4 regions of the Uliginosibacterium sp. 31-12 genome follow, and region 1 is predicted to be linked to each of the others. Evidence: predicted binding sites of a transcription regulator. Region 1 holds the regulator's gene; each other region holds the start of a gene.
What was found. Region 1 encodes sigma-54, which starts transcription at its own class of promoters, with help from an activator protein. Its sites were predicted from a motif close to TGGCACGCTTNCTGCTNA; they were not measured.
Positions count from the first base shown of each region.

Region 2: nifE (nitrogenase iron-molybdenum cofactor biosynthesis protein NifE) is a predicted target of sigma-54. The motif match lies at 2,070-2,087, and genes of this name have one in related genera.
Region 3: glnA (type I glutamate--ammonia ligase) is a predicted target of sigma-54. The motif match lies at 2,291-2,308, and genes of this name have one in related genera.
Region 4: nirB (nitrite reductase large subunit NirB) is a predicted target of sigma-54. The motif match lies at 3,194-3,211, and genes of this name have one in related genera.

Region 1 covers NZ_JAUOOA010000006.1:32,363-39,540, forward strand. Annotated here, with positions in the region: gene Q3Y64_RS12255 (putative Na+/H+ antiporter) at 1-559, shown strand, start outside; gene hprK (HPr(Ser) kinase/phosphatase) at 621-1,568, opposite strand; gene Q3Y64_RS12265 (PTS sugar transporter subunit IIA) at 1,537-2,022, opposite strand; gene raiA (ribosome-associated translation inhibitor RaiA) at 2,158-2,487, opposite strand; gene Q3Y64_RS12275 (RNA polymerase factor sigma-54) at 2,506-4,014, opposite strand; gene lptB (LPS export ABC transporter ATP-binding protein) at 4,049-4,771, opposite strand; gene recX (recombination regulator RecX) at 4,752-5,216, opposite strand; gene recA (recombinase RecA) at 5,222-6,241, opposite strand; gene Q3Y64_RS12295 (efflux RND transporter periplasmic adaptor subunit) at 6,510-7,178, shown strand, end outside.
Region 2 covers NZ_JAUOOA010000001.1:752,459-759,636, forward strand. Annotated here, with positions in the region: gene Q3Y64_RS03550 (ATP-binding protein) at 1-842, opposite strand, end outside; gene Q3Y64_RS03555 (response regulator) at 851-1,276, opposite strand; gene Q3Y64_RS03560 (hypothetical protein) at 1,554-1,871, shown strand; gene nifE (nitrogenase iron-molybdenum cofactor biosynthesis protein NifE) at 2,125-3,525, shown strand; gene nifN (nitrogenase iron-molybdenum cofactor biosynthesis protein NifN) at 3,751-5,211, shown strand; gene nifX (nitrogen fixation protein NifX) at 5,208-5,609, shown strand; gene Q3Y64_RS03580 (NifX-associated nitrogen fixation protein) at 5,612-6,088, shown strand; gene Q3Y64_RS03585 (CCE_0567 family metalloprotein) at 6,133-6,330, shown strand; gene fdxB (ferredoxin III, nif-specific) at 6,388-6,696, shown strand; gene Q3Y64_RS03595 (glutathione S-transferase) at 6,733-7,178, opposite strand, start outside.
Region 3 covers NZ_JAUOOA010000008.1:81,812-88,989, reverse strand. Annotated here, with positions in the region: gene Q3Y64_RS15090 (endonuclease/exonuclease/phosphatase family protein) at 1-412, opposite strand, end outside; gene nadA (quinolinate synthase NadA) at 431-1,528, opposite strand; gene Q3Y64_RS15080 (rhodanese-like domain-containing protein) at 1,614-2,069, opposite strand; gene glnA (type I glutamate--ammonia ligase) at 2,389-3,798, shown strand; gene Q3Y64_RS15070 (DUF4124 domain-containing protein) at 3,961-4,437, shown strand; gene glnL (nitrogen regulation protein NR(II)) at 4,471-5,547, shown strand; gene ntrC (nitrogen regulation protein NR(I)) at 5,589-7,007, shown strand; gene Q3Y64_RS15055 (biotin--[acetyl-CoA-carboxylase] ligase) at 7,060-7,178, shown strand, end outside.
Region 4 covers NZ_JAUOOA010000014.1:57,521-64,698, forward strand. Annotated here, with positions in the region: gene Q3Y64_RS18865 (TRAP transporter substrate-binding protein) at 1-696, shown strand, start outside; gene Q3Y64_RS18870 (TRAP transporter small permease) at 770-1,309, shown strand; gene Q3Y64_RS18875 (TRAP transporter large permease subunit) at 1,320-2,891, shown strand; gene nirB (nitrite reductase large subunit NirB) at 3,426-5,957, shown strand; gene nirD (nitrite reductase small subunit NirD) at 5,975-6,313, shown strand; tRNA gene Q3Y64_RS18890 (tRNA-Met) at 6,543-6,616, opposite strand; tRNA gene Q3Y64_RS18895 (tRNA-Arg) at 6,986-7,062, opposite strand.

The DNA.
Region 1 (7,178 bases):
TGAACGCGAAATGGCCGGCGGAGCGACGACCCCGTTAGCGGTCAATCTTATTCATATAACATTCTTGGCCGCCACGGTTTTCTTTGCCCACTACCCTATCGTTTGCATCGGCCTGTTAATGGCGTTCATCGGCTTCACGCATGCCTACAAGCGCTACCAGAGCCCATTGATGGTGACCGAAGCCTTGCTGGTGGCTTTTTTCCTCGGTGGTCTGGTGGTGCTCGGAGGCTTGCAGGAATGGTGGCTGAGCCCACTCCTGATGAGCATGAGCGAACAGGCGGTATTTTTCGGCGCCACCGCGCTGACAGCGATTACCGACAACGCAGCACTGACCTATCTGGGCTCACTCGTTGAAGGCCTCAGCGATGGCTTCAAATACGCCCTGGTTGCCGGGGCGGTCGCTGGAGGCGGCTTGACCGTGATTGCCAATGCACCGAACCCGGCCGGCGTTTCGTTGCTGCGCGGCCACTTTGCCGACGAATCGATCGGCACGCTGCCACTTCTACTGGCCGCATTGCCTCCCACGCTGGTCGCCATGGCGGCGCTATTCCTGCTTTGAGCGCAGCACACGTAAAAAAGCCTGCTGATGTGCGGGCTTTTTTACATGTGCCAACGCGGAATCAACGATCGTAAGGATCATCCTGATCCAGCACATCCCGCTGCCGCTGCACGAACTCCTGAGTGGAATCGATCCCACGCAACTGTAGGATGGTGTTGCGCACGGCCGCTTCCAGCAGCACAGAAAGGTTGCGGCCCGCAGCCACTGGCAGCACAACCCGGCGCACCGGCACCCCCAGAACATCCTGCGTGTCTTCATCATCCAGCGCCAGGCGCAGGGGCTCGTTCTGGGCCCCGGTACGGCGCTGCAAGTGGGCGATGAGCTTGAGCTTCATCTTGCGTCGGCAGGCCGTTTCGCCAAAGATGGTGCGGATATTGAGAATGCCCAGGCCACGTACTTCGAGGAAGTCCTTGAGCATGTCCGGACAACGGCCTTCCAGCACTCCGGCGGCTACGCGCGAGATTTCGACTACATCATCAGCCACCAGACCGTGGCCACGCGAAATCAGTTCCAGCGCCAGTTCAGACTTGCCGGCCCCCGAGTCGCCGGTGATCAGCACCCCGACCCCCAGCACATCCATGAACACCCCATGCAGTGAAACCCGCTCGGCCAGCTTGCGCGAGAGATAGGCGCGCAGTACATCGATTATCCGGGCGGACTCCAGCGGCGAAGCCATTACTGGCACCCCAGCCTCATCACAGGCGCGGCGGAAGAGCTCGGGCACTTCACAGTCATCTGCCACGATCATGCCGGGCGGGGTGGCGGCAAAAAGATCCATCATGTGCAGATCGAGCTTATCCCGGCTCTGCCGGCGCGCCCAGGCGAACTCAGCCTCACCGAGGATCTGCAAACGATTCGGGTGAATCATGTTGAGGTGGCCAACCAGATCAGCGGGCCACACCCGATTGTCAGACACCGACAGGAAGGAATCCAAACGCCCGGCCACATGGCGCAGCTGCAAGGCTGCGCGATTGACTTCAAACAGCTGAGCTACGCTCGCTCGCCGCATGGAGGCTCCAGTTCTGGAAGGCTGCCGCAATGGCGGCGGAATCTGGTGCGCTCAGCAGGGTGTCACGAAACCCCTTGTCACTGAACATCTGGGCGAGTTCGGCGAGCAGACGCAGGTGGGTCTCATTGGCCTGCTCCGGCGCCAGCATCACGAAGAACAGACTGACCGGCAACCCATCCGGCGCATCAAAAGGGATCGGGCTAGCTGTGCGCAGGAAAGCGCCCAGCGGCTCTTTGAGACCTTTGATGCGCTGATGCGGAATCGCAATTCCCATCCCAAGCCCTGTCGAACCAAGCTTTTCGCGCTGGTTCAGTGCATCCACCAGCTTGCGGGCCGCGAGGCCACTGTCGCGCTCGCACAGCTCGCCAATGGCGGCGAACAGGCCGTCACGCGCGGAGGCCGCTACATCGACACGGATGCGCACGGGGTCAAGGATCTGCGAAATCAGGTTCATGAGTCTTTACAGCACAGCGGCGAGTCTCCGGACCGGAGCTCGCCGCTTTCTGGGTTTCAGAGCGGTTGAGGCAGAAAGCCTCAACCATCGCCGGCCGGACAATTCTGCCTGTCCAGACCGGCTGCGTCCAGCGCTTCAGCTGGCGCTCTCAGCGCCTTGCCGTTTCATCGATTCACGGTTGTGATCGCTGATCTTTTCCTTGTGCTTGAGAACCTGACGATCCAGCTTGTCTGCCAGCGCATCAATGGCGGCATACAGGTCGTCGTCTTCACTTTCCACGTGGATATCCTTGCCGCGCACGTGAACAGTCACCTCTGCTTTCTGCTTAAGTTTCTGTACCGAGAGGGTCACATGGGTCGCCGTAACATGATCGAAATGGCGAATCACCCGATCGAGCTTGGAAACCACATATTCGCGCAAAGCGGGAGTGACTTCCAGATGATGGCCGGTGATGTTGAGATTCATAAAACTACTCCTCTCCTGTTAGATCGACTTGCGCTGACTGACCGGCGGAATATTCAGCGACTCCCGGTATTTCGCAATCGTCCGGCGTGCCACCACGATACCCTGCTGGCCCAACAATTCGGCAATCCTGGCATCCGACAGGGGTTTTTTCCCGTCTTCGGCCGCGACCAGCTGGCGAATCAGCGCGCGTATCGCCGTTGCTGAACATGCACCACCGGTATCGGTGGAAACATGACTGCCAAAAAAGTATTTCAGTTCGAACACACCGCGGGGACTGGCCATGTACTTCTGGGTGGTCACCCGCGACACCGTTGACTCATGCAGCTCCAGCTCTTCGGCGATTTCCCTCAGGGTCAGCGGACGCATGGCCACTTCACCATGATCAAAGAACTGGCGCTGACGTTCGACGATGGCCTGCGAAACACGCAGGATGGTGTCAAATCGCTGCTGCACATTCTTGATCAGCCACTTGGCTTCCTGCAGCTGTCCCGATAAGGAACTACTTACGCCCCTGTTCTGTTGAAGTATATCGGCGTAGACCCGATGGATCCTGAGTCTCGGCATGGCCTCTGGATTGAGGCTCACCGTCCAGCCGCTACGTTGCTTGCGCACCACCACGTCCGGAATCACGTAGCGCGTTTCCATCGGTGCAAATTGAGCCCCCGGACGCGGATTCAAATGACAAATGAGTTCCTGAGCTGCGCGCAAGGCATCATCATTGCAGCCCAGGCGCCGCTTGAGGCGCGCGAAATCGCGCGCAGCCAGCAATTCCAGATTGCCGTCCGCGATCAGCATGGCGTGATCGCGCGTGGCACTTTCCGGCAAAGCGCGAATCTGCAGGAGCAAGCACTCCTGCAAGTTGCGAGCGCCGATGCCGGCGGGGTCAAGGTTCTGGACCTGATGCAAGGCAATGTTCAACTCATCGAGTTCTACTTCCCATTCGGCCGGAATCAGCGGCAGAAGTTCCTCGAGGTCCTGCAGCAACAAACCGTCGTCGTCCAGCGCTTCGATGATCAGCTGCACCAGCGCACGATCACGATCAACCAGCGGCATCAGGGCGACCTGCCCCAGCAGGTGATCCCGCAAGGAAGTAGCGGCGGCCTGGAATTCCTGAAAGTCGGAATCATCGTCGTCCCCACCGCCATTCCGCGAGGCGCCTTCCGTGCGCCATTCGGCAGCTTCGCCGATATCATCATCCGAAACGCTGTCGTAAGCCTCTCCGATGTTGTCCGGCATGTCCGTCACGCTCGGCGACTCGAAATCCTCATCGCCGGAGGATGAAGCAGAGGATTCGATGCGGTATTCCTCACCCGCCGTCGCCACACTGGCTTCGCCCGCCTCGACAGGGACGGGTCCATCACTTTCTTCGTCACCGCCTTCACGCTCCAGCATCGGGTTTTCGAGCAGGATGCGTTCGATCTCCTGATTGAGTTCGAGCGTGGACAGCTGAAGCAGCTTGATGGATTGCTGCAACTGCGGGGTGAGCGCAAGTTGCTGGGAAAGGCGGAGCTGAAGCGAGGGTTTCATTCTTTACAGACGGGGAGGTGCGGAGCGGCCAAGCCTAGAGGCGGAAGTGTTCGCCAAGGTAAATCTGCCGTACCTGTTCATTCTGCACGATTTCTGCCGGTTTGCCGCCAGCCAGCACCTCACCCGCATTGATGATGTAGGCGTGATCGCAAATACCGAGGGTTTCGCGCACATTATGGTCGGTAATCAGCACGCCAATACCGCGCGCCTTGAGGTAACTGATGATTTTCTGGATATCAATCACTGCAATCGGATCAACGCCGGCAAAAGGCTCATCCAGCAGGATCAGACGCGGACGGGTGGCCAGCGCACGCGCGATTTCGACGCGGCGGCGCTCACCGCCGGACAAGGACATAGCGGTCGCTTCGCGCAAATGGCCGATGTTGAGTTCATCCAGCAGCTCATCCAGACGTTTTGCCATGTCTGCGCTGGAGAGCTTTTGCAACTCCAGCACCGCCATGATGTTCTCGGAGACCGTAAGTTTGCGGAACACCGAGTTTTCCTGCGGCAGATAGGAGAGCCCTTGGTGCGCCCGTTTGTGGATCGGCCAATGGGTGAGCTCGGTTCCATCGAGATGGATCTTGCCGCCATCGGCACGTACGAGGCCGACGATCATGTAGAAACAGGTGGTCTTGCCTGCGCCGTTCGGCCCCAGCAAGCCCACCACTTCGCCACTGCCAACCTCGAAGGACACGTCGTGCACCACGGTGCGTGCCTTGTAGCGTTTCTGCAGATTGCTAACCCTGAGCAGACTCATCCAGTGTTTCTTTCAAGAGTTTCCTGATGATGTCGACCGCAAACCCTCTGGTCTGCAGGAAGCGCGCCTGACGCGCCCACTCCCTGTGATCCTGCGGCAACACCCCGAATTTTTTCTGCCACACGCTGCGCGCGCGCATCAGTTCATCTTCCTGCAAAGCCTCGCCCATGGCGCCAGCTGCCGTCTCGCGATCCACTCCCCGGTCATCCAGCTCACGACGGATGCGCGCGGCACCAAAGCGGCTGGCGCGCGATCTCACGAAACTCTCGGCAAAGCGCTCGTCAGACTGCAGACCTGTCTCTGCCATGCGATCCAGCACGGCTTCGACATCATCGTCGGCGCCGGCTCTTGCCGCCAGCTTGCGCCGCAGCTCCAGCCTCGAATGTTCGCGCGTGGCGAGCAGACGCAAGGCTGTCGAGCTGAGCGAAGCGGCGGGCTTCTTCAAACAGCTTACTCCGCTTCAGCCACAGTAGGCATCACGGCAACCCCCACACTGGCACGCACCTTGTTTTCGATCTCGAGTGCCAGCGCCGGATTGGCACGCAGGAATTCACGTGCATTGTCCTTGCCCTGGCCGACCTTCTCGCCGTTGTAGGCGTACCAGGCACCGCTCTTGTCGACGATTTTGTGATCGACGCCCATGTCGATCACTTCGCCTTCACGCGAAATGCCTTCGCTATAAAGAATGTCGAAGTGGGCTTCCTTGAAGGGAGGCGCTACCTTGTTCTTGACGACCTTGACCTTGGTTTCGGAGCCGACGACTTCGTCGCCACGCTTGATCGTGCCGGTGCGGCGAATATCCAGACGGACCGAGGCGTAGAACTTGAGTGCGTTACCACCGGTGGTGGTTTCCGGGTTGCCGAACATCACACCGATTTTCATGCGGATCTGATTGATGAAGATGACCAGCGTATTGGTGCGCTTGATGTTGGCCGTCAGCTTGCGCAGAGCCTGACTCATCAGGCGCGCCTGCAGACCGGGCAACTGATCGCCCATTTCACCTTCGATTTCGGCCTTCGGCGTAAGCGCGGCGACCGAGTCGATAACCACGATATCGATACCGCCAGAACGCACCAGCATGTCGGCAATTTCAAGGGCTTGCTCACCGGTGTCGGGCTGCGAAATCAGCAGATCCTCGACCTTGACGCCAAGCTTTGCTGCGTATTGCACATCCAGGGCATGCTCTGCATCGATGAAGGCGGCCGTACCGCCAATTTTCTGCATTTCGGCAATGACCTGCAGGGTCAGCGTGGTCTTGCCGGAAGATTCCGGACCATAGATTTCCACCACCCGGCCACGCGGCAGGCCGCCGATGCCCAGCGCAATGTCCAGCCCGAGAGAGCCCGTGGAAACGGCCTGGATGTTTTCTTCCAGTTTGCCGTCACCCATGCGCATGATGGAACCCTTGCCGAACTGCTTCTCGATCTGGGAGAGTGCGGCGGCAAGTGCCTTGGCCTTGTTGTCGTCCATGAAAGTCCTCACTGAGTGGTCTGAAGGATTATGGCACAGAGCTTGCTGTACGAAACCGAAGTCCGCCCCGCATGCCAACTCGACTCCGCCCGGGAGCCGACTGCGCCAACTACTGTACAAATATACACCATCATTTCTGCGACACAAGTCACAGCTCGAAAACTTGCTTTGTGAGAACAAGTTAAGGCACTTGGCGCCCCTAACCGCTTAGGTGATGATTCGCGTCCGCAGCTCATGAATACACCGCCCCCAGCCCCGGAACCCCACCATGCTTCGTAAGTCGCTTGCCCTGCTCACCGCGTGTTGCCTGCTCAGTGCCTGTCAGAACAAGGAGGCTGCGCCAGCGGCAGAAAGCTCGGCTCCCGTCAGCGGGGTATCTGCGCCCGCCGCATCTGCTCAGGGCAGGCCGCAAAGCGTATCAACCACCATCAGCCGGGTGGAGGACGTGCCGATCGTGATCGAGACGCAAGGCAGCGTCGTACCGCTGGACGAAGTGGATCTGCGTCCGCAGAAAAACGGCATGATCACCGCCATTCATTTCACGGAAGGCCAGGAGGTACGCCGCGGCCAGTTGATGTTCTCGATGGACTCACGCGACGACGATGCCAACGTCGGCAAGGCCGAGGCCGGCGTGGCCAGTGCCGAAGCACAGGCGGCAATTGCCGAGCGTGATCTGAAGCGCGCTCAGGAAATGTCTGAAAAACAGTTCATCTCACCCTCGGCACTGGACACGGCACGCAACAAAACCGATACCGCCCTTGCCAATCTGGGTCAGGCACGCGCCAGTCTGGAGCAGGCTCGGGTCGGTCGTACCTATACCCGCATCGTGGCCCCTTTTAATGGTCGTGCCGGCGTGATCAATGTACGCCCCGGCAGCCTCGTGACTTCCAACTCCACCGCCACTGCACTGGTGCGCCTGACTCGCATGGATCCGATC
Region 2 (7,178 bases), on a different contig from region 1:
AGGGTGCGCGTGGTGATGATGCCTTCATCATTGACGAGGCGAGCCTGGCCACCGCTGCTGGAGAGCACCACAACATCCTTGCGCGCCCAGTCGGTATCGCGGCGGGCGGCATTCGGGTCGTCGGCATAGAAGCCGGTGCCCTGGCCGGAGAACTGCTCGCCATAGCGTCCACGCCAGTCGTAGTAGGTGTTGACGGTGCGGTCGTACTGCTCGATCAGCCCCGGCGTCTCCTTGATGAAGCCCTTGCTGGCGAAGATCTCGGCCACCGTTTTGCCGGCTACGTCGCTGGCGTAGAGACGGATAGTCTGAATGCTGACCGTGCCCTTGGCATTGGCCTTGATTTCGATCATCACCTTGGCGATGTCTTCATTGCTCTGCGGCGTGTAATCCAGGCGCGTGATCACATAGGGCAGGGCATGCCGGCTCAGTGAAATAGCAAACAGCCAGCCACGAATTGCGTTCTTCGCGATGTAGCGAGCGATTGCCGGAACAGCCGATTCAAGGGCGCCATCCTCAAGGCGAGGGCCGTCGTCGGCCAGCGTATCGCGCAAGGTGGACAGGCGCAGGGCGTGTTCGCGCGTCGCAGCGCCGCCCTGGGCGTAGAGCTCAGCCAAACTATCTAGCGCCTCGCTGGAGAGCTGGCCCAGCCCGATCTCGACACGCTCGGCCAGGCGCAGCTGGTCTTTCAGCGCAGCGAGCGGCGGGAAGCGAGCAATCAGAATCTCCGCGTACTTGCGCTCGATCGTGATCTTCACGGACGAAGCCTTTTCGACCGGCGGCAAGGGAGCCTTGCTGGTGCGCGGCAGGGGTGTTTCGAGCATGGCTGAGCAGGAGGATGACATCGGGAACCTCAGCGCACGACAACCGGAATTTCGAGCGCCGTGCGCCGGCCAAGCTGGGCGTCCACCTTGCGGCGCACGTTCTCCAGCTTGAGCGGACGCAGCAGGGTGCTGGCGGCGCCAAGCGCCAGGGCTTCCTTCACCATCGCATCTTCGGCATCGAAACACACCACCAGAATGCGCAATTGCGGCAGTGCTTCACGCAGCTTGCTGATCACGGCAGCGCCTTCCTGCTCAAGCAGCGCTGCGCCCACGATGGCCAGCTCCGGCGGCCAACTCCTGGCCTTGGCGAGCGCTTCTGCGCTGCTCGCGAAAACATGGGTTTCCATCTCGTCAGCCAGCATGAACTGCAGGCCGGCACTGACGACATCGTCACTATCGATGACGAACACACGCCGGTTTTCAACCGCACGCTGGGTATCTACGCCGATCTGCATGGGGAACCTCGCAAAGCCTGGTCGAAAGAAAGTCTTCAGGCCTGCTCAGCAAACTTCGTTCCTGCCCGCCAAACGCGCCCCAAGTGCGGCTCAGGGTGGGTTTGACTGTCCGCTTTGTCGCGCGTGCTGTCCGGAATGTCCGGGCGGCTGTCGATTTCGACGCCCCGGCCGGGTGCCTTGCGCGCAGCGCTGGTTGCTGCAGCAAGCGGAACTGTGAAGCGGCACGCAAGCTGCTAAGTCAGCTCACCCAACCCCGTCTTATTGCCAGGAGAAGAACATGACCGGCACATTGATCCGCATCACCTCGGATGGCCGCCGCATCGAAGTCATCGACGGTGCCGTCTGCCTTGACGGCCGTGTGGAAGCACGCGAGCTGGTGGCTCTGATTGAACACCCGAATCGCCAGGCCATCCTGCGCGTGCTGCCACGCGCCACGCACATGGCCGGGCGGCTCGCGCTGACCATGGAGGAGGCGAACCAGGTACAGGATCTGCTGGCTGAATCGCGGCGCGAGCTGGATCTCTCGCCCGCCGCGCTGCACCGGCGCATGCAGGACGTGATGATGCACCGGGCCAAGATGGAAGGCGTCGAATAGGGAAGGCCCGGAATGCCGCTTGCGGCGTTGCCGAGACATTTTCAGGTCCTACCGCTGTGCTTGCTTTTGCGTCTGATGAAGCAGTCTGCCAATCCGGACAAAACGGAACACGACAAAGCATTCAAAGCACGCAGCAACTCCCGCTCATGACAGCGGCCGAAATCCGGAAAAGTCCGCCCAGCGGGCCTTGCAAGCGAATGGCATCAATCCTGCTGAGAGCAGTTCAGCCAGCAGGCGCAAAGAGAGGTGCAGCATGGATGCGCGAGTGTCAGCCAAGATTCAGGACGTGTTCGAAGAACCGGCCTGCGAGCACAACCAGAACAAGTCCGCCAAGGAAAAGAAGAAGGGCTGCACCAAGCAGCTCTCGCCCGGCGCGGCCGCGGGGGGCTGTGCTTTTGACGGTGCCAAGATTGCCTTGCAGCCCATCGTAGATGTAGCGCACCTGGTGCACGGCCCGATCGCCTGCGAAGGTAATTCCTGGGATAACCGCACATCGTTCTCGAGCGGCTCGAAGCTCTATCGCACCGGTTTTACGACCGACATCAACGAGCTGGACGTGATCTACGGTGGCGAGAAGCGCCTGTTCAAATCGGTGAAGGAAATCATCGAGAAATACGATCCCCCGGCCGTGTTCGTGTATCAGACCTGCGTCACCGCCCTGATTGGGGATGACATCGAGGCGGTGTGCAAGAAGGCCAGCGAGAAGTTCGGCAAGCCGGTGATTCCGGTGAACGCGCCGGGCTTCGTCGGCCCCAAGAACCTTGGTAACAAGCTCGGCGCCGAAGCGCTACTCGATTACGTGATCGGCACCGAAGAGCCGGACTACACCACGCCCTACGACATCAACATCATCGGCGAGTACAACCTCTCCGGCGAGCTGTGGCAGATCAAGCCGCTGCTCGATGCCTTGGGCGTGCGCATCCTTTCCTGCATTTCGGGTGACGGGCGCTACAAGGAGGTGGCCTATAGCCATCGAGCCCGCGCAGCGATGATGGTGTGCTCGAAGTCGATGATCAACATCGCGCGCAAGATGGAAGAGCGCTACGACATCCCCTTCTTCGAAGGCAGCTTCTACGGCATCGGCGACATGAGCGAGACCCTGCGCGAGATCGCCCGCCTGCTCGTCGAGCGCGGCGCACCGGAGGACTTGCGTGATCGCACTGAGGCGCTGATCGCCATCGAGGAGAAGCGTGCCTTCGAACGCATCGCCGCCTACCGGCCGCGCCTCGAAGGCAAGAAGGTGCTCTTGATCACTGGTGGCGTGAAGAGCTGGTCGGTGGTGGCCGCGCTGCAGGAGGCCGGGCTTGAAGTGGTGGGCACCAGCGTCAAGAAATCGACCAAGGAAGACAAGGAAAAGATCCTCGAGATCATGGGGCAGGACGCCCACATGATCGACGACATGACCCCGCGCGAGATGTACAAGATGCTCAAGGATGCGCAGGCGGACATCATGCTTTCAGGCGGGCGAAGCCAGTTCATCGCGCTGAAAGCCAAGATGCCCTGGCTGGACATCAATCAGGAGCGGCATCACGCCTATGCCGGGTATGAAGGCATGGTCGAACTGGTGCAGGAAATCGACAAGGCGCTCTACAACCCGATCTGGGAACAGGTGCGCAAACCGGCTCCGTGGGAACTTGCCACGGCCAGCATCTGAGAAGCCGGCCATGAATGAGCCTGTCTCCCTGCTCTTTGCTGCCTTGCTGCTTGCAGGCAGTGCCGGTCTGCCCGGCCTGCGCGTGATCGTGATGGAGAGAGAGGTGCTCGTCATCCGCCGCGCTGCGGGTTGGGTACAGCCGGGCGGGAGTCCGGTGGCGGCGATGGCCGCGGAGAGACGCCGGACTCCCGCTGTCGCGGGTCGCATGCAAAGGGGAGGGGCATCATGGCAAGCGTGAGCGAATCGAAGAAGGCCTGTACCGTCAATCCGCTCAAGATGAGCCAGCCTCTGGGCGCCTGCTTTGCTTTCATGGGCATGGACAACTGCATGCCCATGATGCACGGCTCACAGGGCTGCACTTCCTTTGGCCTGGTGCTGCTGGTGCGCCATTTCAAGGAAGCCATTCCGCTGCAGACCACGGCCATGAACGAGGTCAGCACCATCCTGGGCGGCCTGGAGAATATCGAGCAGGCGGTGCTTAACATCAAGAAGCGCGCAAACCCCTCCTTCATCGCCATTGCCTCCACCGGGCTGACCGAAACCAAGGGCGATGATGTGGATGGCTATCTCAAGCTGATCCACCGCAAGCATGGTGAAACACTGGCAGGCACCCGGATCGTCTATGTTTCCACGCCCGATTACGTGGGCGCTTTCGAGGATGGCTGGGCGAAAGCCGTGACCTGTGTCGTTGATGCCTTTGCTGAACCCTGCGAGGCACGTGACCCACAGCAGATCAACCTGCTGCCCGGTTGCCATCTCACCGCGGCAGATATCGACGAGCTGCGCGAGATCATCGCTTCCTTCGGCCTGAAGGCCATCGTGCTGCCGGACATCTCGGGCTCACTTGACGGCCACATCCCCGAAAACTTCACACCGACCACGCTGGGTGGCACCACGCTGGCGGAAATGCAGCGCATGGGCGCCTCGGTCGCTACGCTGGCCATTGGCAGCCACATGAGTGCGGCGGCCATGGCGCTGGAAGAGCGCAGCGGCGTGCCTTACCGCGTCTTTGAGCGACTCACCGGTCTTGGCGCGGTGGACGAGCTGATGGGCTACCTGAGCGAGCTCTCGGGCCAGCCGGTCGCCGCCAAATACCGTCGTCAGCGCGGCCAGCTGCAGGATGCAATGCTCGACGCGCACTTCTGGATCGGCAGCCGCAAGTTCGCCATCGGTGCGGAACCGGACCTGCTCGCCGCGCTCACCTGGACGGCCTACGAAATGGGCGGTGAGGTGTTGGCCGCGGTGACCACCACCCCGTCCCCCGTCCTCGCCGGCCTGCCGTGTGCAGAAGTGCTGATCGGCGATCTGGAAGACCTCGAAACTCGCGCCAGGGCCAGCGGCTGCGAGATCCTGCTGACCCATTCGCATGGTCGCCAGGCTGCCGAGCGCCTTGCCATTCCGCTGCTGCGTACCGGCCTGCCGATGTTCGATCGCCTGGGCGCCTCACATGTACTGATGGTGGGCTATCGCGGCACCCGCGAACTGATCACGCACTGGGCCAACAGCCTGCTGGAGGCCGAACATCAGGCCAAACCGGAAGACTGGCCGCTCAACGCCGAAAGCCTGGCTGCCGCCCGGGGCATGAGCCCACCCGCCAGCAGTTGTGGCAGTGGCGGCTGCGGCTGCGCTGCCAGCCCCTCCAACGAGCAATCCGAGACTCACCTTTCACAGGAGCTCCAGCCATGAAAGTCGCCTTTGCAACGCAAGACAAACAGCGTGTGGACGCCCACTTCGGCTGGGCCAAGCACATCGCCATCTACGAAGTCGGCAAGGAGGGCTCGAGCTACATCGAGACCTTCGATTTCGGCGGCAAGCTCGACGAGGATGGCGATGAAGACAAGCTCGCGCCCAAGCTCGAAGCCATCCATGACGTAGCGATTGTGTACGTGGCAGCCATCGGTGGCTCGGCCGCCGCCCGCGTGGTGGCCAGCAAGATCCATCCGATCAAGGTGAGCCAGCCGGAACCGATCATGGACATTCTCGAAAAGCTGCAGGATGTGCTCAACGGCACGCCGCCCCCCTGGTTGCGCAAGGTCATGACCAAGGACCAGACGCGCGAGTTCGATTTTGAAGACGAGGCCTGAAAATGACTGAAACTCTGGATAGCACTGCCGAAGATGCAGCCGCCCTGGCAACACCCTACCTGATCCAGCTCGCCAAGCAGTTTCGCGCGCAGGACACCCACGGCGTATGGGATGGCAAGAGCGACGCAACCCTGCTCGAGCCCTTCATCCTGACCGCCGAAGCGCGTCGCGCACTGCCCATCATGGGCGACCCGGACCCGGAAACCCTCTGGCGCGTGGAGCAGTTCTTCAGCGCCGTGGGCCTGTGCATCGAGCGCCGCACCAAGGCCATGGTCACACCAATGATGAAGATGTCGCACGAAGGCTTTGGCCGTCAGGTGCTCATCGCTGGGCGTCTGGTGGTGGTGAACAAGCAATTGCGCGATGTGCATCGCTTCGGTTTTCCCTCACTCGCCAAGCTGGCTGAAGCCGGCACCAAGCATGTCGAGGATGGGGTGGCGATGATCGAGAAATTCCGTGAAGTGGCGGACTGGGGCTGAGCGCCGCGTCCACCACTCTGTATACCGAAACCAAGGAGATAGCCATGGATGACCTGGATACGCTCAAGGCCCGGGTAAAGAAGCTCAACGCTCAAGCCACCCAGGCCAAGATGGATCTGCATGACCTCTCGGAAGACCTTCCCACCAACTGGGAGAAGATCCTTGAAGTGGCGCAGATCGCTTACGACGCCCATCAATCGCTGATCGCCGCGCGCCAGGCGCTGGCCAGCGCCACCGCCTGAACCCGGAGTACGCAGCGCGCCGGCGATGAGTTGTTCGCGCTGCGTCTGGAGCCTGACATGAGTACCTATTCGATCACCTTGCCCAGCGGCGCGGTATGGACCCCGCACTTCGTCGCCGAACTCGATCAGAACAAATGCATTGGTTGCGCACGCTGTGTGAAGGTGTGCGCCAACAATGTGCTGGCGCTGGCCGGCATGACTGAAGACGGCGATATCGTGCTGGTCGATCCGGAGAACGAGGACGACGACGATGAGTTCGAGCGCAAGGTCATGACCATCGCCACTCAGGCCAATTGCATAGGCTGTCAGGCCTGTTCCAAGGTCTGTCCGAAGAAGTGCTACACGCACGCTCCGGCTGAAGTCTGAGCGGTGGCGCAAGTGGCCGCCTTCGGCTGCCAGCCCTCACTCCGCCTGATGAAAAGTGCCATCGCCGTGCGGCGCCGCCTTGAAGGCCGGCAGGGCTTCGGCCGCAGCCGAGAAAGCCACGAGTTGCGGATAGTGCTCGGCGGGCAGTAGCCCGGGCAGCATTTGCTGGCTGAAATGCCAGACCACGGCCAGCGTCACGCCTGCCTGGCTCAGGGCCTCGCCGGAAGCGAGCGGCTGGCGTGCCAGATCGGCTTCGAGCAGCCCATAGGCAGTGCGCATTTGCCCGCTCACGCGTTCGAGCCAGGGCTCGTAAAGCTTCTCCGGCGGGCGCAATTCGCGTTCATACACGATCTGCACACTCTTCTCGCATGCGGCCAGCGCCAGCCCGATCAAGTGCAGTTCGCGTTGCAGGCCTTTCAGCCCACTGGGCATCAGGCTGCGCGGCTGCGCCAAGGCCTCGGCATACGCCAGGATCAGGGTCG
Region 3 (7,178 bases), on a different contig from region 1:
AGGAAAAATGCACGCACAGGCAATGCACGACCAGGCCGTGGGGCAAGGCCACCTCGCAATGCAGGATGCCACGTCGCTCCAGGCGATAGAGGCTCACATCACTGTTGCGGCTGCGCACAATGGGATGCCGCGAGAGCACGGCATTGCCGTGATGGCCATGATCATAGACAGCATTGCTGCCGTAGGCAGAATGCAGGAGGCCCGCCGCGAGGAACTCATGCTGAGGCTGTTCGGGCCAGTCATGGTGCCGGGCCGCATGCTTCAGGTGCAAGCCCTGCACTTCTTGCAGCAGATAGATGTCCGGATCAAGCCGGTGCAGGCACTCCCGCATCTCGTGAATCACCATGCGGCGATTCAGATGCGAGAAGCCCTTGTGGATGTTGTAACTGCAGATGCGCAGGCTGTTTGCCATGGTCTCCGCGAACGGCGCTCAGGATACGGCCAGCATGCGCTCCAGCGAGAGTTTCGCCAACGCGGCCTCGTGGGCAGGCACGCTGATCTGGTTGACGATTTTTCCGGCAGCCAGGTTCTCCAGTGTCCACGCCAAATGCTGCGGATCGATTCGCTGCATGGTCGAGCACATGCACACCATCGGGCTCATGAACTGCACCAGCTTGCCCTCGTGCTTCACCTCCTCAGCAAGACGGTTAACCAGATTCAGTTCGGTGCCGACCAGCCACTTGGTATTCGGCGCAGCCTCTTTCACCACCTTGATGATGTACTCGGTGGAGCCAACGTAATCCGACGCCCGACACACCTCGAAGGCCGACTCCGGATGCGAAATGACCATGCCATCCGGATTCGCCTTGCGCCAGTTAGCGATGTGCGAGGGCTGGAACATCTGATGTACCGCGCAGTGGCCCTTCCACAGCAGCATCTTTGCTTTCTTGATCTGCTCGTGAGTCAGGCCGCCATAGGGCTGATCCGGATCCCACACCACCATGTCTTCCAGCGGAATGCCCATCTTGTAGCCGCTCCAGCGGCCCAGATGCTGATCCGGGAAAAACAGGATCTTCTCGCGCTGGGCGAAGCTCCATTCGAGGATCTTCGGCGCATTGCTGGAGGTGCATACGATGCCGCCATGCTCGCCGCAAAAGGCCTTCAGGTCTGCCGCCGAGTTGATGTAGGTCACCGGAGTTACCTGCTCATCGGGCGTATCCAGCACCTCGCGCAACTCGCGCCAGCAACGCTCGACCTTGGCCAGGTTAGCCATGTCTGCCATCGAACAGCCTGCGGCCAGATCCGGCAGGATCGCAATCTGATTCGGCTTGGACAGGATGTCCGCCACTTCGGCCATAAAGTGCACGCCACAGAACACGATGTATTCGGCATCCGTCTCACCCGCCAAGCGCGAGAGCTTGAGCGAGTCGCCAGTCAGATCTAGGTGCTGGTACACATCGGCCCGCTGGTAATGGTGCACCAGCAACACGACGCGCTTGCCAAGCTTTTCCTTGGCGGCGCGGATGCGTGCATGTGCCTCGGCATCCTTGAGAGCGTTGAAGTGGTCGAAGGAAATGATCTGTTGCATTGCCGTGAGGGGAGAAGCAAGGGGGAAACCCCGGGGAATACAGATTCTACCCCTCGCGCGGCGCTCCTTACACCTCAATGCCGAGTCAGGATTGCGACCAAGGCAAACCCGCATGGCGCCAGCCGCCTATCTTGCCGCGCCGACCATGCGCATCCTTGTCCCCCTCAAAACCTTCGAGAACGTTGTAACACCCGGCCAGCCCAGCCACCGCCGCAGCCATCGCCGCGTTATGCGAGCGGGCGCCACTGCGGCAGATAAACATCAGCAAGGCCTCGTTATCAACCTGTTTCTTCAGCTGCAGCTCGAAATCCGGGTTGGGCACACTGCCGGGATAGCTGTTCCACTCGATTTCAACAGCGCCCGGAATCCGTCCGACCCAGTCGAGCTCGGCGCGCGTACGTACGTCCACAATACGCGCCGCGCCACCGGCGAGCTCCAGCACGCGATACGCTTCCCTTGGCGTCAGCGCCCCGGCGTACGGCAGATTCATCTTTTCGGCACGCTCGCGCGCCAGACCCAGCAACTCACTCAGACTAGCCATGGCTTCAACTCTTACTCAGTTTGTCGGGACCAGGAAGTATGGCCCGTGAGACCCCAAAAGCAAAAATGCACCACAAAGATGCATTCAAGACAATCAATGATCCATCTTGGTGCTGACACAGAAAATCACCTTGCAGGGCGCTTGTGGCACAATTGCCGCTCCCTGTAGGCCGGTGCCCTTTTGGCCGGAATACGTCGAACGCGGAAATCCGCCCCGCCCTATGGCATGGTACATGCTTCCTGTCCGACGTTAACGCACAGCCCCGCTGGCGCGGACAGGTTTGTCCATCTCGGTTCAACACACCAGGAGTGAGAGTTAAATGACCCCTCAAGACGTACTCAAGCTGATCAAGGAAAACGACGCCAAGTTCGTGGACCTGCGCTTTACCGACACCCGCGGCAAGGAACAACACGTGACCGTTCCGTCGCATGTGGTGGATGAAGAGTGGTTCGACCACGGCCACGCTTTCGACGGCTCCTCCATCGCTGGCTGGAAGGGCATTCAAGCCTCCGACATGCTGCTGGCTCCGGACCCCTCCACCGCCAAGATCGACCCCTTCTTCGACGAAACCACCGTCATCCTCACCTGTGACGTGATCGAGCCGTCCGACGGCAAGGGCTATGACCGCGACCCGCGCTCCATCGCCAAGCGCGCTGAAGCCTATCTGAAGTCCTCCGGCCTGGGCGACACCGCCTACTTCGGCCCGGAACCCGAATTCTTCATCTTCGACGGTGTGAGCTGGTCTGCCGACATCTCCGGCTGCTTCGTCAAGATCAAGTCCGACGAAGGCGCATGGGCCACCGCTGAAGATCAGGACGGCAGCAACATCGGCCACCGTCCGACCGTCAAGGGCGGCTACTTCCCGGTTCCCCCGGTTGATAGCCACCAAGACATCCGCGCCACCATGGTGCTGCTGCTCGAACAACTGGGCATCCCGGTCGAAGTGTTCCACCACGAAGTGGCTACCGCAGGCCAGAACGAAATCGGCACCAAGTTCAGCACCCTGGTGCAACGTGCTGACTGGACCCAGACCCTGAAGTACGTGGTGCACAACGTCGCTCACCAGTACGGCAAGACTGCCACCTTCATGCCCAAGCCCATCGTGGGTGACAACGGTTCCGGCATGCACGTGCACCAGTCCGTCTGGAAGGATGGCAAGAACCTGTTCGCCGGCAACGGCTACGCCGGCCTGTCCGACTTCGCTCTGTACTACATCGGCGGCATCATCAAGCACGCCAAGGCACTGAACGCCATCACCAACCCGGGCACCAACTCCTACAAGCGTCTGGTTCCGCACTACGAAGCTCCGGTCAAGCTGGCCTACTCGGCTCGCAACCGTTCCGCTTCGATCCGCATCCCGCACGTGCAATCGGACAAGGCTCGCCGCGTCGAAGCCCGCTTCCCGGATCCGCTGGCCAACCCCTACCTGGCGTTCTCCGCTCTGCTGATGGCCGGTCTGGATGGCGTGCAGAACAAGATCCACCCGGGCGAACCGGCTGACAAGAACCTGTACGACCTGCCGCCGGAAGAAGACAAGCTGATCCCGACCGTTTGCGCCTCGCTGGAAGAAGCACTGGCAGCACTCGACGCTGACCGCGAGTTCCTGACCCGTGGCGGCGTGTTCAGCAACGAGTTCATCGACGCCTACATCGAGCTGAAGATGGGCGAAGTGAACCGCACCCGCATGACCACCCACCCGGTGGAATTCGACATGTACTACTCGCTGTAATCAGCGATGCGTACAGGGGCTTCGGCCCCCGCGTGAAAAAGGACGGGCTTGCCCGTCCTTTTTTTTGCCGCCCACCCGGCCCGCTCGGCATCAGGTCGGCGCGCAGTTTGCGTTTTGCGCCTCGCGCCTTAAACTCCAAGTAACCCTCCTGCGGAACCTGTCATGCGCCCACTTCATTACGTCTTTGCCCTGAGTATCAGTCTGCTGACCGGCAGCGCACTGGCCGATATCTACAAGTGCGTGGACGACTCTGGCCACACCACTTACACCAATGACAAGCCGGAAGCCGGGCAACGCAAGGCCTGCTCCCTGATGACCAAGGAACAGCCCGTCACCACCGTGCCGGCACAGCGAAAATCCTCCGCACAACCCTCTCCTGCCGCCTTTCCCAAAGTCGATACCGACACCCAGAAGGGCCGCGACAACGATCGCCGCAAGATCCTCGAAACCGAACTGGAGACAGAGCAAAAACTGCTGGCGCAAGCCCGGAAGGATCTGGCTGAACAGGAAGCTGTACGTCTCGGAGACGAGAAGAACTACCAGAAATACATCGACCGCATTCAGTCGTACAAGGACAAAGTCGCACTTCATGAGCGCAATGTCGAATCCCTGAACAAGGAAATTGCCAAGCTGAAATGATCGCGGCGTGCTTCTTGCTTGCGTTGATCGCTTATGAGCCCTCCAAGCCTGAACCCGCAATCAAACACGCTGAGTGCATCCACGGCCGGCCTTGAGCTGCTGTCCTCAGCCGTCGTGATGATCAGCGCAGACCGCTCGGTCTGCTACGTCAACCCCTCGGCCGAACACTTGTTCGCAACCAGCGGCCGGCAGATTCTCGGTCACCATCTATCGGCCCTGCTCGGTGACATCCCCGGCCTGTGGGCGGCGCTGGACAATGCGCTGGCCAACAACTGGAGCCACACCGGACAGAATCTCGCTATCCGCCGGCCCAATACGCTGGTGCTGCATGTCGACTGCACAGCCACCCCCATCGATCTGCAACCCGCACGTCTGCTGCTGGAGTTTCGCCCGATCGACGCCCAGCTCAAGGTGGCCCGTGAAGAACGCCTGGCCGAGCAGCAGCAGGTCAATCGCGAACTCGTCCGCAACCTCGCTCACGAGATCAAAAACCCGCTCGGCGGCATCCGTGGTTCGGCCCAGCTACTTGAGCGCGAACTGGACAACCCGGAGTGGCGCGAATATACCCAGGTCATCATTGCCGAGGCTGATCGCCTGCAGGACCTGATGAACCGCCTGCTCAATTCGCACCGAATGATGCACCCCTCGGTGGTGAATGTGCATGATGTGCTTGAGCGTGTCCTGCGTCTCGTTCAGGCCGAGTTTCCGGACGTCACGGTGCGGCGCGATTATGACGTCAGCCTGCCGATGCTGACAGCTGATCGTGAACAGCTAATCCAGTCCATCCTGAATATTTCGCGCAATGCCGCCCAAGCCATGGAAGGTCAAGGCTGCATTACGCTGCGCACGCGGGCTGCCCGTCAGGTCACCCTGGCCAAGAAACGGCACAAGCTGGCACTGGAATTGCAAGTAATCGATAACGGACCGGGCATCCCGCTGGAAATCCGCGACAAGATCTTCTACCCACTAGTGTCGGGACGTGAAGGCGGCACCGGCCTCGGTCTGTCGATCGCACAGAGTTTTGTCGAACAGCATCAGGGCACCATCGATCTAGAGAGCGATCCCGGCCGAACCTGCTTCACCATCCTCCTGCCGATCACCCAGGCCTGAGGCACGAAGCCCCCGACAAGCAGAACAACGGAATACACGACATGAACGCAGTCTGGATCGTTGACGACGACCGCTCCATCCGCTGGGTGCTGGAAAAATCCCTGGCCCGCGAAAACATTGCACACCGCAGCTTCTCCTCCGCCAGCGAAGCTCTCACGGTGCTTGATAGCGGCGCCACGCCTCCCCAGGTGCTGATCTCCGACATTCATATGCCGGGTGAGTCCGGCCTGGTCCTGCTGCAAAGGGCCAAGGAAAAATACCCCAACCTGCCGGTCATCATCATGACCGCCTACTCGGATCTGGATAGTGCGGTCTCCGCCTTTCAGGGCGGCGCCTTTGAATACCTGCCCAAGCCCTTTGACGTAGATCAGGCTCTCGATCTGCTGCAACGTGCCCTAAAGGAAAGCACGCACCAGGAAGGTGCAGAAGAACAGGCCAGCTCAGTGCCTGAAATTCTTGGCCAGGCCGCCTCGATGCAGGAGGTCTTCCGCGCCATCGGCCGCCTGTCGCAATCTTCAGCCACCGTGATGATCAACGGCGAGTCCGGCACCGGCAAGGAGCTCGTGGCGCGCGCCCTGCACCGCCACAGCCCGCGCAAGGACGGTCCGTTTGTCGCCATCAACACCGCCGCGATTCCGAAAGACCTGCTCGAGTCCGAACTCTTCGGTCATGAGCGTGGCGCCTTCACCGGTGCAGCAGCCCAGCGCCGCGGCCGCTTTGAGCAGGCAGAAGGCGGCACCCTGTTCCTCGACGAAATCGGCGACATGCCGGCGGAACTGCAGACGCGTCTGCTGCGCGTACTCTCCGATGGCCACTTCTACCGGGTCGGCGGCCATACCCCGGTGAAGGCTAACGTGCGTGTGATCGCCGCCACCCACCAGCATCTTGAGCAGCGCGTCCGCGATGGTCTGTTCCGGGAAGATCTGTTTCACCGCCTTGATGTAATCCGTCTGCGCCTGCCGCCGTTACGTGAGCGTCGGGAAGACGTTCCGTTGCTGGCCAAGCACTTCCTTGCTCATAGCAGCCAGGAGCTCGGCGTCGAAACCAAGCGCCTCACCGATGCCGCCCTCAAGCGTCTACAGGCCTTTGACTTTCCTGGCAACGTACGTCAGCTCGAAAACCTCTGTCACTGGCTCACTGTGATGGCTCCTGGCCAGAGCGTTGACGTGGCCGACCTACCTGCTGAAATGCGGGATGCGGTACCCAGCACCACTGGTGGTGGCGCAGCGGGCGACTGGCTCTCCGCCCTGAATGCCGAAGCCGACCGGCTGATTGCCAGCGCTCCCGGCGAAGTTTTCGACCGCCTCAGCCGCGAATTCGAGAAAAGCCTGATCCTGCGAGCACTCGCCAGCACAGGTGGACGGCGCGTGGAGGCCGCCCAGGTACTCGGCATCGGCCGCAATACCATCACCCGCAAGATCCAGGAGCTGGGCATCGACGCAGGTCGCAACGAAGAGTAAACAGCGCTGTTTCGGGCTAGACTCCGGGCTTTCCGCCCCCGCCTTTTCACGGATGCCCGCTGTTTTCGATTACACCGCACTCCTCGTCGCGCTGGGCGATCAGCGCGCGCGCTTTGATGTCGACCATATCGAGCGCTGCGACTCCACCAATAGCGTCTTGCTGGCGCGCGC
Region 4 (7,178 bases), on a different contig from region 1:
GGCCCGGTGGTGCCAGAAGTGAACGTGTTCAACATGCCCTTCGTGTTCCGTGACGAAGCCCACATGCGCAAGGTGATCGACGGCCCGATCGGCGACGAAATCCTTGCCAAGATCACCGCCAGCTCCGCCAAACTCGTGGCACTGGGCTGGATGGACGGCGGCACGCGCAACCTGTACACCAAGAAGCCGGTGCGCAAACCGGCTGACCTGGCTGGCCAGAAGCTGCGCATGATGGGCAACCCGCTCTTCATCGACACCATGAACGCCATGGGCGGCTCGGGCATCTCGATGGGCTTCGGCGAACTCTTCAGCGCCATGCAGACCGGTGTGGTTGACGGTGCCGAAAACAACGTGCCGACCTATGTGACGCAGAACCACTTCACCGTCGCCAAGTACTACGACCTGACCGGCCACCTGATCATTCCCGAAATCTTCGTGTTCTCGAAGGCCAAGTGGGAAAAACTGACCCCGGAAGACCAGGCTCTGATCAAGAAGCTGGCCAAGGAAGCCCAGTTCGAGCAGCGCGCCCTGTGGGACAAGCGCGTCACCATGGATTCCGCCCGCCTCAAGGCTGCTGGCGTGACCATTGTTGCCGACGTCGACAAGCAAGCCTTCTACAAGGCCACCCAACCGGTGCGTGACAAGTACGGTGCCCAGTTCGCCGACCTGATCAAGCGCATCAACGACGTCAAGTAATACCGCTGCACCAAGGAACTGGCGGGTCTGCCCGGCCCGCCAGTTTTTTTGCGGCCTTTTGGAGCAAGTAGCAATGAAAGATACGTACTGCAAGGCAATGGATGCGGTGTATTGGCTCTGCATCTGGATTGCCGGTCTGGCCATGGTGGTCATGACCCTCGTCATCCCGGTTCAGGTGGTTGCCCGCAAGTGGTTCGATTCCGGCCTCTCCTGGCCTGAGCCGATGGCCCTCATGTGCATGATCATCTTTACATTCGTCGGCTCGGCTGCGGCCTATCGCGCAGGTTCGCACATCGCTGTGACCATGCTCACCGATCGCCTGCCCCCGCAAGGCAAATACATCTTTGCCCGCATCGTCGACCTGCTGATGGCCCTCGTGGCCCTCTTCGTGATCGTCTACGGTACTGATCGCGTGCTCTTCTTCATGGAAACCGGCCAAACGCTTGCCGATTTCACCCAGATTCAAGTGAGCTGGACTTACCTGCCCCTGCCCATTGGCTCGGCCGCCACCCTGCTCTTCATCATCGAATCCTTCTTCTTCGGCTCCCAGCACCAGCGCCCGATCGTCATGATCGGCAGCCATGGTGGCAGCGCTGAAGACTCGACCAACTAAGGAGCCCGTCATGGATTCTGTAATCATCATGGGCATCTTCTTCCTGCTGCTCGCAGTAGGACTGCCCGTCGCCTACACCCTGGGGCTCACCGCCATGTTCGGCGCGATCTATTTCGCCGGCGACATGAGCTACATGACCACCATCATGCTCAAGATGGGTGACGGGGTGAACAAGTTCAGCCTGCTCGCCATTCCCTTCTTCGTGCTGGCTGGCGCCATCATGGCCGAGGGCGGCATCGCCACCCGCCTGATCAACTTCGCCTCGATCTTCGTGGGCTTCATCCGCGGCGGCCTGTCGCTGGTGAACATCCTCGCCTCCACCTTCTTCGGCGCCATCTCCGGCTCTTCCGTGGCGGATACCGCCTCGATCGGCTCTGTGATGGTTCCGCAGATGGAAAAGCACGGCTATCCGCGCGAATATGCAGCAGCCGTCACGGCATCCGGTTCGGTGCAGGCAATCCTGATCCCGCCCAGTCACAACGCCGTGATCTATTCGCTGTATGTGAGCGGTGCCTCGATTCCGGCGTTGTTCCTGGCCGGTGTGGTGCCGGGCATTACTCTGTGCCTGACCCTGATGGCCCTGTGCATCTTCTTCGCAGCCAAGCGCGGCTACCCGAAGGGCGAAGTGCTCACGCTGAAGCAGGCCGCCAAGCAGGCCTTCGACGCTATCCCCGGCCTGTTCACCGTGGTGATCATCCTCGGCGGCATCCTCTCCGGCCTCTACACGGCCACGGAATCGGCCGCCATCGCCTGCGTGTGGGCCTTCCTGGTCACCATGTTCGTGTACCGCGACTACAAATGGCGCCAGCTGCCGGTGCTTGTGCACCGCACCGTGAAGACCGTCACCATTGTGATGATCCTGATCGGCTTTGCTGCTGCCTTCGGCCAGATTCTCACCATCCTGTCGATCCCGGCAACCATCTCGGCTTTCTTCACAAGCCTCTCGGATAACCCGATCATCATCATGCTGGCCATCAACGTCCTGCTGCTGATCCTCGGCACGCTGATGGACATGGCCCCGCTGATCATGATCATGACCCCGATCCTGTACCCGGTTGTTGCCCCGCTCGGCATTCACCCGGTGCACTTCGGCATGATCATGATGGTGAACCTGGGGATCGGCCTGATCACCCCGCCGGTGGGCTCCGTGCTCTTCGTAGCGAGCGCTGTATCGGGTCGCAAGATGGAGCAGGTCACCAAGGCCATGGCCCCCTTCTTCGTTGCCCTGTTCGCCGTGTTGATGATGGTGACCTATCTGCCCCAGCTTTCGCTGTGGCTGCCTACCGCGGTAGGTGAGCTGAACGCAGCCCCGACGGTGGTGGACGATGCTGGCAAGACCGCCAAGGGTCAGCCGGTGAAGATCGAGGTGCTGAAGAACGACTCCGACAAGGAGAACAATCCGCTCATGATCGAAGAAACCAAGGTGCTGGAAGGCCAGGGCACGGTGGATTTCGACGAGAACGGTATTGTCACCTTCACCCCGGCCGCCGACTTCGCCGGCACCGCCGTGGTCCAGTACCAGGTGACGGACTTCCTCGGCGGCAGCACCAAGGGCAAGATCACGATCACGGTTGCCCCCTGATCGATCCCCGCTAAACCCGGCTGCGGCCGGGCAGTGCCCAAAAGCAAAACCCCCGGTCTCCGGGGGTTTTGCTTTTGGGGGAAGCACATTCCGCTACCGCCTGCTTGCGTCAGGCACAGCATCTCGCGACACCAGAGCTCACCAGCCCGCCCACAGCAATCAACTTTCTTGTGCAGCTGAGCGCGCGCACCACTCCCAAACCAATGCAGCAGAGCCCCCTATCGCACTACTTCAGTGCTGCGCAGTTTCAAACGCACCTCCTGCCCTATCTCAAACCATTGAAAGATAAAGCCCTGTGCATCTGGCACAAATGCTGCTAGCGATCATGCGTCCGCCTGCAACGTAGTAGCGGACATATTGCCTCCGCCAACGACGGCGAAATCCGGGCCTCTCTCTTTATCGAGAGTCAGAAGCCCGGTTATTCCAACCCGACAAAGCGCCGCGTTCTGCGGGGGCCTTCATGTACGTGCCGCTTCAAAGCCTGGCACGCGATGATTTGCACAAGCCTCCGAAGCCGGTCGTGCGAGATTCAACATGAAGATAGTCATTATCGGCCACGGCATGGTGGGCCATAAATTCCTGGAAGAACTGCATCAGCTCCAGGTACCGGATATCGAAGTCACCGTCCTGTGCGAAGAGCCCAGGCCTGCCTACGACCGGGTTCATCTTTCTGAATTCTTCGCCGGCAAGAGCGCTGAAGACTTGTCGCTGGTTGAGGAAGGCTTCTTCGAACGCAGCGGTTTCTCGCTACGCCTCGCAGCCCGGGCCACCGCCATCGACCGTCACAATCGCACCGTCACCACGCTCGACGGTGAGCTGCTGTCCTACGACAGGCTGATCCTCGCTTCGGGCTCCACGCCTTTCGTACCACCGGTGCCAGGGCGCGAGCGGGCGCATTGTTTCGTCTATCGCACCATTGAAGATCTGCAGGCCATGCAGGCCAGCGGTGCGCAATCGCGCGTCGGAGTGGTGATCGGTGGTGGTCTGCTGGGGCTTGAATGCGCCAAGGCTCTGCGCGATCTGGGTCTGGAAACGCATGTCGTGGAGTTTGCGCCGCGCTTGATGGCGGTACAGGTCGACGAAGGCGGCGGACGCGTCTTGCGCGCCAAGATCGAGGCGCTGGGCGTACATGTGCATACCAGCCGCAACACGCTGGAGATCGTTGAGGGCGAGCATGCCCGGCACCGCATGAACTTCTCGGATGGCAGCTCGCTGGAGACGGACATGATCGTGTTTTCAGCCGGCATCCGCCCCCGCGACGAGCTCGCCCGGCAGTGTCAGCTGGAGATCGGCCCGCGCGGTGGCGTGGCGATCGATAGCGTGTGCCGCACCAGTGATCCGGCCATCTTTGCGATCGGCGAGTGTGCGGCCTGGAATGAACAGGTCTTTGGCCTGGTGGCACCCGGCTACGACATGGCCCGCGTGGCGGCCCGCTATATCGCCGGCCAGGAACAGGTCGCCTTCGTGGGTGCCGACATGAGCACCAAACTCAAACTGATGGGCGTCGATGTTGCCAGCATCGGGGATGCCCATGGCAAGACGCCGGACTGTCGCAGCTACCAGTACGTGGATGAACGCCGTCAGGTCTACAAGAAGATCGTGGTCAGCGAAGATGGCAAGCAGTTGCTCGGTGCCGTGCTGGTGGGCAATGCCGACGAATACGGCACGCTGCTGCAGATGGCGCTCAATGGCATCACGCTGCCCGCCGATCCGGAATTCCTGATCCTCCCCTCGAGTGATGGCAAGGCCAAGCCCGGCCTCGGTGTGGAGGCCCTGCCGGAAACCGCCCAGATCTGCTCCTGCAACAACGTCAGCAAAGGGCAGATCTGTGCAGCCGTAGCTGAGGGAGCCTGCAGCATCGGTGAACTCAAGGTCTGCACCAAGGCCGGCGCCACCTGTGGCGGCTGCGTGCCGCTGGTCACCCAGATAATGAAAGCCGAAATGGCTCGCCTCGGCATGGCCGTCAACAACCACCTTTGCGAGCACTTCCCGCACTCCCGTCAGGAGCTCTACCACCTGGTCCGGGTCGGCCAGATCAAATCTTTTGGCGAACTTCTGGCCCGCCACGGCAAGGGGCTGGGCTGCGACATCTGCAAGCCTGCTGCCGCGAATATCCTGGCTTCGTGCTGGAACGATTTCGTGCTCCAGCCCGAGCTGGCCAGCCTGCAGGACAGCAATGACTACTATCTGGGCAACATCCAGAAAGATGGCAGCTATTCCGTTGTACCGCGCATGCCTGGCGGCGAGGTAACGCCTGACGGCCTGATCGCCGTGGGACAGGTCGCCAAGAAATACGGCCTCTATACCAAAATCACCGGGGGACAGCGCGTCGACCTCTTCGGGGCCCGTGTCGAGCAACTACCCCTGATCTGGGAAGAGCTGATCGAAGCCGGCTTTGAATCCGGTCATGCCTACGGCAAGTCCCTGCGCACGGTGAAAAGCTGCGTCGGCTCGACCTGGTGCCGCTACGGTGTCGATGACAGTGTCGGGCTCGCAGTGGAACTGGAGAACCGCTACAAGGGCCTGCGCGCGCCGCACAAGATCAAATTTGGCGTCTCTGGCTGTACACGTGAATGCGCCGAAGCCCAAGGCAAGGACGTAGGCATCATCGCCACGGACAAGGGCTGGAACCTCTATGTATGCGGCAACGGCGGCATGAAGCCGCGTCACGCCGAATTGATCGCTTCCGACCTGACAAAGGCCGAGCTGCTCCGCCTGATCGATCGCTTCCTGATGTTCTACGTGCGCACGGCAGACCGCCTGCAACGCACCAGCACCTGGCGCGAAAACCTCGAAGGCGGCCTGGCGTATTTGAAGGAAGTACTGATCAAGGACTCCCTCGGCATTGCTGCCGAGCTTGAAGCCCAGATGCAGCATGTGGTGGATACCTACCAGTGCGAATGGAAGACGGCCATTTCCGACCCCGAAACCCGCAAGCGCTTCCGCTCCTTCGTCAATAGCGAACAAGCGGACCAAAGGATCGTTTTCGTGCAGGAACGTGGCCAGATCCGCCCGGCCCGTCCTGAAGAACGCGTCCAGACCTCAACTGACGGCAGCCCAGCCTGACACCAGGAGTAAGCCCCATGACAAACAGCACCCAGCAATGGACCACCGTTTGCGCAGTCAGCGACGTCCTGCCCGACACTGGAGTCTGCGCCCTGATCAACGACCAGCATATCGCGATCTTCCGGGTTGGTCAGGCGCAGTTCTACGCCATCGACAATATCGACCCCCAATCCGGCGCTAGCGTACTCGCGCGCGGTCTGGTGGGGAGCTTCGGCGAGCGTATTGCGGTGGCCTCGCCGCTTTACAAAAACCACATCGATCTGCGCAGCGGCGAGTGCCTGGAAAACCCGGCCTACTCGGTGCGTGCCCATTCTGTGCGCATCGAGAACGATCACGTACAGATCGTTGTGACCTGAGTCGCAGCGCTCCCCAGACAAACAAAAAGGACATGCATACCATGTCCTTTTTGCATTAACCACCACTGGTAAGCCCTGGATCGAGCCTGAAGCCCCATTGCGTCCAGCACGGCGCTGGCCCCCCTGCGAATTCGCACTTGAGTCGCTAAGTGCTTAGATTTATCCAAGCACTGACCTACAAAGCAAAAAGCCCAGTCTTTCGACCGGGCTTTTTACTGAAGGTATTGGGTTGCGGGGACAGGATTTGAACCTGTGACCTTCGGGTTATGAGCCCGACGAGCTGCCAGACTGCTCCACCCCGCGTCAGAGAAGAATCATTATGTACGTTAGTTCTTAATGAGTCAAGAACTAATTTGAAGAAACTTCCATAACATGGTTTTTTGAAGGACTTCCTTGCCAGAAGATGCTCGATCTGGCGAACACAACAGCTGTCTGGATAACAACCCTAACGCCTTACATCTTCCTGCGAAACCCGGCCCTCAATCCACCCGGGCCGCAAACTTCTATCTACCTTGACCAAAACTGCTGCCAGAAGGCAAAACCATAAGTAGAGTAAGTCGCGTAATTTCAAGCAGACATCAGTAGCAAGCGCGCACCTGATATTCATGCCAGGCCCCAGCTAAGCGTAAAAATAAAAAAGCCAGTCTCTCGACTGGCTTTTTTACTTAAACTTGGTACACCCAGAGCGATTCGAACGCCCGACCCCCTGGTTCGTAGCCAGGTACTCTATCCAGCTGAGCTATGGGTGCAAACCCCGGAAAACCAATCTTACTGAAGATTGGCTTCACTACTTATTTGGTACACCCAGAGCGATTCGAACGCCCGACCCCCTGGTTCGTAGCCAGGTACTCTATCCAGCTGAGCT